Regions from separate parts of the Streptomyces zaehneri genome, predicted to be linked through region 2. Evidence: riboswitches for the same ligand, from Rfam matches in the RefSeq annotation. Region 2 holds a riboswitch; the other holds the start of a gene.
What was found. Region 2 has a riboswitch for cyclic di-AMP ahead of QQM72_RS35450 (transglycosylase family protein). Riboswitches for the same ligand answer to the same signal wherever they lie in the genome.
Positions count from the first base shown of each region.

Region 1: it holds a riboswitch for cyclic di-AMP, as region 2 does, so the genes downstream of both, QQM72_RS26880 (transglycosylase SLT domain-containing protein) here and QQM72_RS35450 (transglycosylase family protein) in region 2, are expected to answer to the same signal.

Region 1 is NZ_JASTTJ010000018.1:78,241-83,234, forward strand. Features, by position in the region: gene QQM72_RS26870 (LolA family protein) at 1-664, opposite strand, end outside; gene QQM72_RS26875 (polyprenyl synthetase family protein) at 891-1,901, opposite strand; cyclic di-AMP (ydaO/yuaA leader) riboswitch at 2,561-2,772, shown strand; gene QQM72_RS26880 (transglycosylase SLT domain-containing protein) at 2,777-3,250, shown strand; gene QQM72_RS26885 (HAD family hydrolase) at 3,423-4,247, opposite strand; gene QQM72_RS26890 (GNAT family N-acetyltransferase) at 4,538-4,994, shown strand, end outside.
Region 2 is NZ_JASTTJ010000029.1:95,540-100,533, forward strand. Features, by position in the region: gene eno (phosphopyruvate hydratase) at 131-1,417, opposite strand; gene QQM72_RS35450 (transglycosylase family protein) at 1,846-2,562, opposite strand; cyclic di-AMP (ydaO/yuaA leader) riboswitch at 2,566-2,752, opposite strand; gene QQM72_RS35455 (transglycosylase family protein) at 2,958-3,983, opposite strand; gene QQM72_RS35460 (cytochrome P450 family protein) at 4,188-4,994, opposite strand, start outside.

The DNA.
Region 1 (4,994 bases), on a different contig from region 2:
CGACCTGGACGGTGCCGTCGACGGTCACGGAGGTCGTGTCGTCGACCGCCTTCAAAGCGTCCTCGGTGAGCTCCTGGGGCGTGGCGGGGACCGGGGCTTCAGCCTTGCCGGAGCCCTTGCCGGCGCTCTCGTCGGCGGTCGAGTGGTAGACCTCGTTGGAGGCGCTGTCGTACCCCCACACGTCCTTGCCGTTGTGGATGACGCTGTACTCGGCGGCGCTCTCCAGCAGCGAGAGCTTCTGCCGGTCCGGGCCGTCGGCGGCGACGCGCAGGGTGTGCGTGCCGGCGGCGAGCTCGGTGAGCTTGGTGGACGGGTCGGCGGACGAACCGTCGCCGCCCTGGGTGGCCCCCGAGAGGAGCCCGCTCTCCAGTCCGCCGAGGTCGGGCAGCCCGAGATCGGTGCTGATCTTCACCGTCCCGGACAGCTGCTGCACGTCCGAAGCGGCGATCTTGTCGAGGAGCTGCTGTGCGGTGATCTTCGGCAGGTCGGGGTCGCCGGAGTCGGCGAGCGCCGGGACCAGCCCGATCGTCGCCGCCGCCACACCGATCACGGTGACCGGGACGATGTACCGCGCGGCCTTGCGCCGTCCGAGGCGCAGGTCGTCGGCTTCCGCGCCGGTCGACTCCCCGCCGGTCGTGGTGTCGTCGGATGCCTTCGGTGCCATGTGTGCCTTACCTCCGTCGTCGGCGGCGGCTGGTCATCTCGCGCCTGAACGTCCCCACCCCAAGCCGCCATTCTCACCCGAATCGGTGAGGAGTGGTGTTTTCCGTGGTTCCCATCTGACCAAATCAGCCATGAGGAAGCGTCAGCCCGAGGGCTCAACTCCACATACGCCTGCGGTATGACACGAAGGTGACGAGGCGGCATCCGACCCGTAGGGGTCCCCGGGGTCAGCCGGCCCGGTGGACCACCGCGTCGCAGAGTTCCATCAGCGCCGCCTTCGCGTCGCACTCCCGCAACGGCGCCAGCGCGGACCGGGCTTCCTTCGCGTACCGCACGGTGTCCCGGCGGGCCTGCTCCAGCGCCGGGTGGGCCCGGAGCGCCTGAAGCGCCTCGGTGTGCCGGGCGTCGTCGGTCAGGTCGGAGTCCAGCAGCTCGCACAGGGCGATGTCCTCGGGCAGCGACAGCCGCGCCGCCCGCTCCCGCAGCCGCAGCACGGGCAGCGTGGGAACCCCCTCGCGCAGGTCCGTCCCCGGCGTCTTGCCCGACTCGTGCGAGTCGGAGGCGATGTCCAGGACGTCGTCCGCCAGCTGGAAGGCGACGCCGAGCCGCTCGCCGTACTGCGTGAGCACGTCCATGACCGTCTCGTCGGCGCCGGACATCATCGCCCCGAAGCGGCAGGCCACGGCCACCAGCGAGCCGGTCTTGCCGCCGAGCACGTCCAGGTAGTGGTCGACCGGGTCCCGCCCGTCCGTCGGCCCCGCCGTCTCCAGGATCTGCCCGGTGACCAGCCGCTCGAACGCCTCCGCCTGCACCCGGACGGCCTCGGGCCCGAGGTCGGCCAGGATGTGGGAGGCACGCGCGAAGAGGAAGTCGCCCGTGAGGACGGCGACGGAGTTCCCCCAGCGGGTGTTCGCGCTGGACACACCGCGCCGCACGGCCGCCTCGTCCATCACGTCGTCGTGGTACAGCGTGGCCAGGTGGGTCAGCTCCACCACGACGGCCGAGGGCACCACGCCCGGCGCGTACGGGTCCCCGAACTGCGACGCGAGCACCACGAGCAGCGGCCGGAACCGCTTCCCGCCCGCGCGTACGAGGTGCTGGGCGGCCTCCGTGATGAACGGGACCGCGCTCTTGGTGGCCTCGAGCAAGCCTTCCTCGACAGCCGCCAATCCGGCCTGGACATCGGCTTCCAGAGCCTGGTCCCGCACGCTCAGCCCGAACGGCCCGACGACGGTCACGAGGGGTCTCCTGTCTGCTGGTGTCTACTGGCGATTACGCGGTTTGTCGATAGGTCTCTGCCATCACTCAAGTCAGCGTATCCGGTCACGTTTCGATCACCGATAGCCCCCACGTCCCGCGGGCTCGAATGGACTCGCCCGGGAGGCCCCCGCAGGCCAGGCGCTATCGGATCACGCCCGATATGTTTTCGATCAGCTCATATGAGCGGACATGGAGAGAGTTTCCGGGAACCGGAGATTCATGTCCCGGACCGGGCCTCCCGTCGGCCCGACCGGCCCGTCCGGCCCTCTCTCCACGTGACGACGATCACGCATCCCCTCCACTCCTCCCCCGCGGCACGTCGGGCGCGAGGAAAGCCGATTCCTCCGCACCCCCTCCGCCACCCATTGCCGGTGCTTTAACAGTGAGTTGGGCCTAATGCCCGATTCGCCACTCTTGTGAACGCTGGTGAGTTGGCTCACTCCCCGCGGAGATCCCGTCCGGGTTCACTCTTCACCGATCCTCCGCACCCCTCAAGCAAGTTGAAGCTTTGCACCCACAAAGGATCAAGCACCCCATAGGCCACAGACCAAGGTCAATAGGGGTGATCTGTGAATCCGGTACTTGTTTCGGACATGTGCTCTCGCATACGTTCCCGGCCTGTCGGGCGGAACGCCGAATCCTGCCGCCGCCCGAACACCCATCGATAACGCTCGGCAGGAGCGGGGGAACCAGGTAAGTCGCCGAAACGGAATTTCCGGATGTCTTGGATACACGAGACGTTTCGGACAGGCCGTACGGCTTGGGGTAAAGCCGCGACCGTCAGGACGCGACCGGGCAGCTCCCGCCCGAACCCGACAGCTCACCTCGCAGGCGCCGGAGAGGAAAATTCGACATGCCCGCTGCCGCTCAGCCGCGCCGCAACCGTTTCATCCGCACGCTCGCCGTCGCCGCCACCGGCGCGGCCGTGCTCGCTCTCCCCGTCCTCGGGGCGACCACCGCCTCCGCGGCGACCCCGGCCGTCTCCACGGCCACCAGCCTCGGCTACGCCAACAACCTCGACGGCTGGATCCGCGCCTCCCTCCAGGTCATGGGGCAGCACGGCATCCCGGGGACGTACAACGGCATCTACCGCAACGTCATCCGCGAGTCCTCCGGCAACCCCAACGCCATCAACCTCTGGGACTCCAACGCGGCCGCGGGCATCCCGTCCAAGGGACTGCTCCAGGTCATCGACCCGACCTTCCGCGCCTACCACGTCAACGGCACGTCGTGGGACTCGTACGACCCGGTCGCGAACATCACCGCCGCCTGCAACTACGCGGCCGCGCGCTACGGCTCGATCGACAACGTGTTCGGCGCGTACTGACCGTCCCGCCGGCCGGTCACCGGTGCCGGTCACCCGTGCCGGCCGCCGGTGACCGACTGGCCGGGGCCGACGACCGGTGGCCGGTACCCGGTAGCCGACAGCCGACACCGGCGGCGGCCAGTTGCCGCAGCCGGTAGCCGGTAGCGGCCAGTTGCCGGTAGCCGGTAGCCGGTTATGGAAACAGACGTTCGAGGACGACGGCCACGCCGTCGTCCTCGTTCGACGTCGTCACCTCGTCGGCCACCGCCTTGAGCTCGGGATGGGCGTTGGCCATGGCGACGCCCCGGGCCGCCCAGTCGAACATCGGGATGTCGTTGGGCATGTCCCCGAAAGCGACGGTTTCCTCGGGCCGCAGCCCCAGGTGCTCGGCGGCCAGGGCCAGACCCGTCGCCTTGGTGATGCCGCAGGGCTGGAGTTCGACCGTGCCCGGCCCCGACATGGTGACGGTGGCCAGCGACCCGACCACCGAGCGGGCCGTCGACGCCAACTCGTCGTCGGAGAGCGCGGGATGGCGCAGCAGCACCTTGCTGATCGGCTCGCACCACAGGTCGTCGCGCCGGCCGACACGCAGGGCGGGCAGCGTCGGGTGCGGCATCTGGTAACCCGGCTCGATGAGCGTCAGCCCGTCGACACCGTCCTGGTCGACAGCCGCGTACAGCTGCCCGACCTCCGCCTCGATCTTGCCGAGCGCCGTCTCGGCCAGCTCCCGGTCCAGGGTGACCGACCACAGCAGACGGTCCGCTCCGGCGTCGTACAACTGCGCGCCCTGCCCGCACACCGCGAGCCCCCTGCTGTGCAGCCGGGCGAGCAGCGGGCGCACCCGGGGCGCGGGCCGTCCCGTCACCACCAGGTGGCGTGCGCCGGCGGCCGCCACCCGCGCGAGCGCGTCGAGCGACCGGTCGGAGAAGGTGTCGTCGCCGCGGAGCAGCGTCCCGTCCAGGTCGGTGGCGATGAGGGAGTACGCGGTGCGCGCGGCATATGCGGTGGGTGCGGCCATGATCAGAGAATACGGATCCCAGGCCCCCCGGGTTCGACGCGAACCGGCCGACGTCCGAGTCCTGTCCGGTTCCGCCAACTCCCCTTGCACTCCTGGCTCACGCCTGGCTGCCGACCGACTCGATGAAACAGCTTTCTGGCACATCGCCGGATAGCGGACGGTTAAAGGCCTCTGCACCGGTTGGCAACAACATGGGACGCTACCTACCGCGATGACCGGGTGGACCGGTACCGTCCAGGTGTCCAGGGGGACTTGATCGGGGGGTCAGGTTGAGCAGTGGGCGCATTCGTGTGCTGAGGCCGCAGGACCTCGGCGAGGGGGAGCGGGAGCGGTGGCGCGCGCTGCGCGCCGCGTCGGCGCTGCCGCGAAACCCTTTCATGGAACCGGAGTTCACCGACGCCGTGGGCCTGGTACGGCCACGCTCGCGGGTGGCGGTGGTGTACGAGGGGCGAGAGCCGGTCGGCTTCCTGCCCCACGAGCGGGGCCGGCTCGGACAGGGCCAGGCCCTCGCGTACGGCGTCTCGGACGCGCAGGGCGCGGTGCTGGCCCCGGGACTCGGGCTGAACGCCGACGAACTGATGCGGGCGTGTGGCCTGTCGAGCTTCGCCTTCGACAACCTGGAGGCGGAGCAGGGGCTGTTCGTCCCGCACGCGGCCGAGGAGTACGCCTCCTATGTCATCGACGTGGAAAAGGGTTACGAGACCTATGAGTCCGTGCTGCGCGCCCAGTCGCCGAAGTTCCTGAAGA
Region 2 (4,994 bases):
GTACGTCCCCGCACACGGTACGGGACCGGTACGGGGACGTACGTACGACTGGCGGAGCCTTGACCCGGTTAGGGTCGGCGGCTCAGCCCTTGCTGTGCCCGAGGTCCGCGGAGCGGACGCGCGGGAGGGTTCAGCCCTTGAAGCGCGGGAAGGCGCTGCGGCCGGCGTACACCGCGGCGTCGTCGAGGATCTCCTCGATGCGCAGCAGCTGGTTGTACTTGGCGACGCGGTCCGAGCGGGCCGGGGCGCCGGTCTTGATCTGACCGCAGTTCACCGCGACCGCGAGGTCGGCGATGGTGACGTCCTCGGTCTCGCCGGAGCGGTGGGACATCATGCACTTGAAGCCGTTGCGCTGGGCCATCTCGACGGCGTCGAGGGTCTCGGTCAGCGAACCGATCTGGTTGACCTTGACGAGCAGGGCGTTGGCGGAGCCCTCCTCGATGCCGCGGGCCAGACGCTCGGGGTTGGTGACGAAGAGGTCGTCGCCGACGATCTGGACCTTGTCGCCCAGCTTGTCGGTGATGACCTTCCAGCCGGCCCAGTCGTCCTCGTACAGCGGGTCCTCGATGGACACGAGCGGGTACGCGGAGACGAGCTCCTCGTAGTACTCGGTCATCTCGGCGGCCGAGCGGGACTTGCCCTCGAACTCGTACTTGCCGTCCTTGTAGAACTCGGACGCGGCGACGTCGAGCGCGAGCGCGATCTGCTCGCCGGGGACGTAACCGGCCTGCTTGATGGCCTCGATGATGAGGTCGAGCGCGGCGCGGTTGGACTCCAGGTTCGGGGCGAAGCCGCCCTCGTCGCCGAGGCCGGTGGACAGGCCCTTGGTCTTCAGCACCTTCTTGAGGGTGTGGTAGACCTCGGCACCCCAGCGCAGGGCCTCGGAGAAGGACTCCGCGCCGATCGGGGCGATCATGAACTCCTGGATGTCCACGTTGGAGTCGGCGTGCGAGCCGCCGTTCAGGATGTTCATCATCGGCACCGGCAGCAGGTGCGCGTTGGGGCCGCCCAGGTAGCGGAACAGCGGCAGGTCGCTGGCCTCGGAGGCGGCGTGCGCGACGGCGAGCGAGACGCCGAGGATGGCGTTGGCGCCGAGCGAGCCCTTGTTGTCGGTGGCGTCCAGGTCGAACATGGCCTGGTCGATCAGGCGCTGCTCGGTGGCGTCGTAGCCGACGAGCTCCGGGCCGATCTGCTCGATGACGGCGAGGACGGCCTTCTCGACACCCTTGCCGAGGTAGCGGTTGGGGTCACCGTCGCGGAGCTCGATGGCCTCGAAGGCACCGGTGGAGGCGCCGGACGGAACGGCGGCACGACCCGTGCTGCCGTCGTCGAGGCCGACCTCGACCTCGACCGTGGGGTTGCCTCGGGAGTCCAGGATTTCCCGGGCTACGACGACGTCGATGGACGGCACGAGCATCTCCTTCTTGGGATGTGACGCTGGTTGTGCGGGGCCCGGGGGCCTTGATGAGCCCTTGCTGAGCCTTGCGACTAGAGCCTAACCGCCCCGGGACCGTCGGCAGCCGACCGACCGTCCCGTGGACAGACAGACGGTACCTATTGTTTCCGCCCGGAACAAAGGGAGTGGCCGAGAAAAGCCGACAGGAGGTGACGAACGGGCAAAGAGAAACCCCGCTCCGGTGCGTACGGGGGAACACGCACCGGAGCGGGGGGCCCGTGGGGACGGGGGGTGACCCTCACGAGGTCTTCAGTGTGCCGACCTCGCATATGAGGGCGCTGTGGCTTCTCTGGGGGCCAGGTGTCACTTCACGTGAGGTGACACCCCCAGGCGCCGCGACACCCCAGATGCGGTGTCACTTCAGGCGCCGTGACGCCTCGGGCGCGGTGTCACTTCAGGTGCAGCTGCTGGCCCGGGTAGATCAGGTCGGCCTCGACGACGATGTCCTTGTTCAGCTCGAACAGCTTCGCCCAGCCGCCCTTGACCTTGTGCTTCTCGGCGATGGAGCTGAGGGTGTCGCCCTTGACGACCTTGTACTCGCCGTCGCCCTTCTTGACCTTCTTGCCGGTCGGGGTGGTGACCGTCTTGGAGGCGGCCGGGCGGTCGGTCGAGCGGGAGGCGCTCTGCTCCTCGGTCGAGCGGCTGCTGGTGCTGCCGCTGTTCGACGAGCCGGCGGAGCCGGAGGAGCTGGACGAGCCGGAGCTCGAGGAGCCGGCGCTCGAGCCGTTGTAGGCGGCGCCGGACAGGCCGGTGCCGCAGACCGGCCAGGCACCCTTGCCCTGGCCCGCGAGGACCTTCTCGCCGATGGCTATCTGCTGGGACTTGGAGGCCTGGTCGGCGGTGGAGGCGTAGGCGGTGCCGCCGTACGCGGCCCAGGTGGACGCCGAGAACTGCAGACCGCCGTAGTAGCCGTTGCCGGTGTTGATGGACCAGTTGCCGCCGGCCTCGCACTGGGCGACCGCGTCCCACTCGGAGGCGGTGGCGGCGGAGGCGTTGCCGGCCGCCATCAGCGGGGCGGCGATGGCGACGCCGGTGACGCCGGCGAGCGTGGCGACGCGGGTCGCCTTGGAGGGACGGCGGTGCTTGCCCTTGGCGGAAAACAGCATGGTGGATCCCCTCACCGACGCCTGCGAGGTGAGCTGTCGGGTTCGGGCCGTGTGAGTTGCCCGGCCACTTCCTCGCCCGTCGGAGCGCTGCTCCGTGGGAGGTGTGGCTTCACCCCGAGCCGTTCCGGTCAACCGACCGGCGCGGCACTTACCTTGGGTCCCCCGCTCCTGCCTACGGCGCTTGACGCGACGACTGTTCCCGGGTCGTCGCTGGCAGGATTCGGCGTTGCGACGGCCGGGGCCCGGGTTGCCGAGCGGCCTCGACCGTAGACACGCGATCGGCGGAATTTCAAAGACGATCAGGGCTTCTGAGACTCATCCCACACTTTCACCAAACCGGACATTCGGCGCGAAGCGTGACGCGAACTGCCACTGTTTTTCTTGGGCTTTGCGCCCTATTCCACCCCTGTGTCGAGGGTCTGACCGGCGGCGATGTTGCTCGGGTCGACACCGATGAGGTCCCGGTTCTCGGCATAGAGGGCGCGCCATCCGCCGTCGAGGCCAAGGGAGTCGGCGATGGACGCGAGGGAGTCGCCCTCCTGGACGACATAGGTCGCCGCGGCGTGCCGGCCGGCGGAGGCGGTGGTGGTGCCGTCCAGGCCGTCGTCGGTCGCGCTCTTGGTCGTGGCCTCGTCGGCGGTGGCGCCGCGGTGCTTGCCCGAGCCGAGGGAGCCGGTGTCGACGAGGCTCCAAGAACCTTCGTCCTGGACGTATTTGTCCGAGTCGTCCGCGCCCGGGGTCGCCGTGGACGAGTCGTCGCCCGTCGAGCCGTCGCTCCGGCCGCCGGAACCACCGGAGGTACCGGAGTCACCCGTGGCGGCGGAGGAAGGGGACGAAGGGGAGGAAGCGGATGCCGAAGGCGAACTGGATGAATCAGCGGACGAGTCGGACGATCCGGTCGAGGAGTTCTCGTCGGCCGTGGAGCCCGAGGCGCCCGAGGATCCGGACAATCCCCTGGACAGGTCGGACAATCCGGAAGAACCAGACGAGTCTGACGAGTCGGAAGAATCGTCCGCCACGCCGGTGTCCACGTTCAGCGCGCCGTTCTCCTGGGTGAGCCCGGAGGTCAGCCCGCAGGTGCCCCACGCGCCGATCCCCTCGGCCGCGAGCACCTTCTGCGCGACGGCGATCTGCTGGCTGCGGCTGGCCAGGTCGGGGCTGGTGGCGTAGTCGAGGCCGCCGTGCGCCTCCCAGTCCTTCTGGGTGAGGCTCAGGCCGCCGTACTCGCCGCCGCCCTCGTCGGCGCTCCACGAGCCGCCGGTCTCGCACTGCGCCACCTTGTCCCACACCGTGCCGTCCGCCGCACTCGCGCCGGAGGCGGCGAGCAGCGGGATGGCGATGGCGGAGCCCGTCACTCCGGCCGCGACAAGGAGGGCCGGGGCCTGGCGGGGGCGACGGTGACGACCGTTCCCGGAGAGCATGCGAGGGGCCTTTCTCTGGACAGCACTGACCGGCGCGGCAGGTGGAACCGATGCGTCGCGCTGACGAGAGAACGTATCGGCAGACGATCACTTGTCACAAGTTAATGCCGCGCAGATCACGTGAAGATCACAGACTTGAGTGTTGGTCACCTTTGCTCCGCCGAACGGTCACACTCCGGCTGACATCCGGTCAGATGCGGATCCTCATGAACCGGAATGCACCGGAGTGAACTCGACCGGCAAAGTCCGCAGTCCGCGCATGATGAGCCCGCCGCGCCACCTCAACTCGGCCGGATCCGCGGCCAGTCGGAGATCGGGCAGCCGGGTGAGCAGGGTGGCCAGCGCGGTCTGGCCCTCCAGCCGGGCCAGCGGCGCTCCCAGGCAGTAGTGGATGCCGTGGCCGTAGCCGAGGTGCTGGTTGTCACGGCGGGACAGGTCGAGGGTGTCGGGGTCCGAGAAACGCGCCGGGTCACGGTCGGCGGCCGCCAGCACCACGAGCACGGGGTCGCCCGGCGCGATGTCCTGCCCGCCGATGCGCAGCGGCTCGGTCGCGAACCGCCAGGTGGCGAGTTCCACGGGGCCGTCGTAGCGCAGGAGTTCCTCGACGCCCGTTTCGAGGAGGCCGTGCTCGCCGTCGTCCTCGGTGAGCGACCGCTGGAGGCGTGCGCGCTGCTCGGGGTGGGTGAGGAGGGCGTAGGTGCCGTTGCCGATGAGATTGACGGTCGTCTCGAAGCCGGCGAACAGCAGGATGAAGGCCATGGCGGCGGCCTCGTTCTCGGTGAGGTGCTCACCGTGGTCCGAGGCGCGGATGAGACCCGAGATGAGGTCCTCGCCGGGAGCCGGGTCGGCGGGAAGCTCCGCGCGCTTGCGGTGGATCAGCTCCAGCAGATATCCGCGCATCTTCTTCACCGACCGCGCGACACCGCCCCGCGGGCCCCCGCCGTGCCGGATCATCATCCCCGCCCAGTCGCGGAAGTCGTCCTGGTCCTCACGGGGGACGCCCAGGAGGTC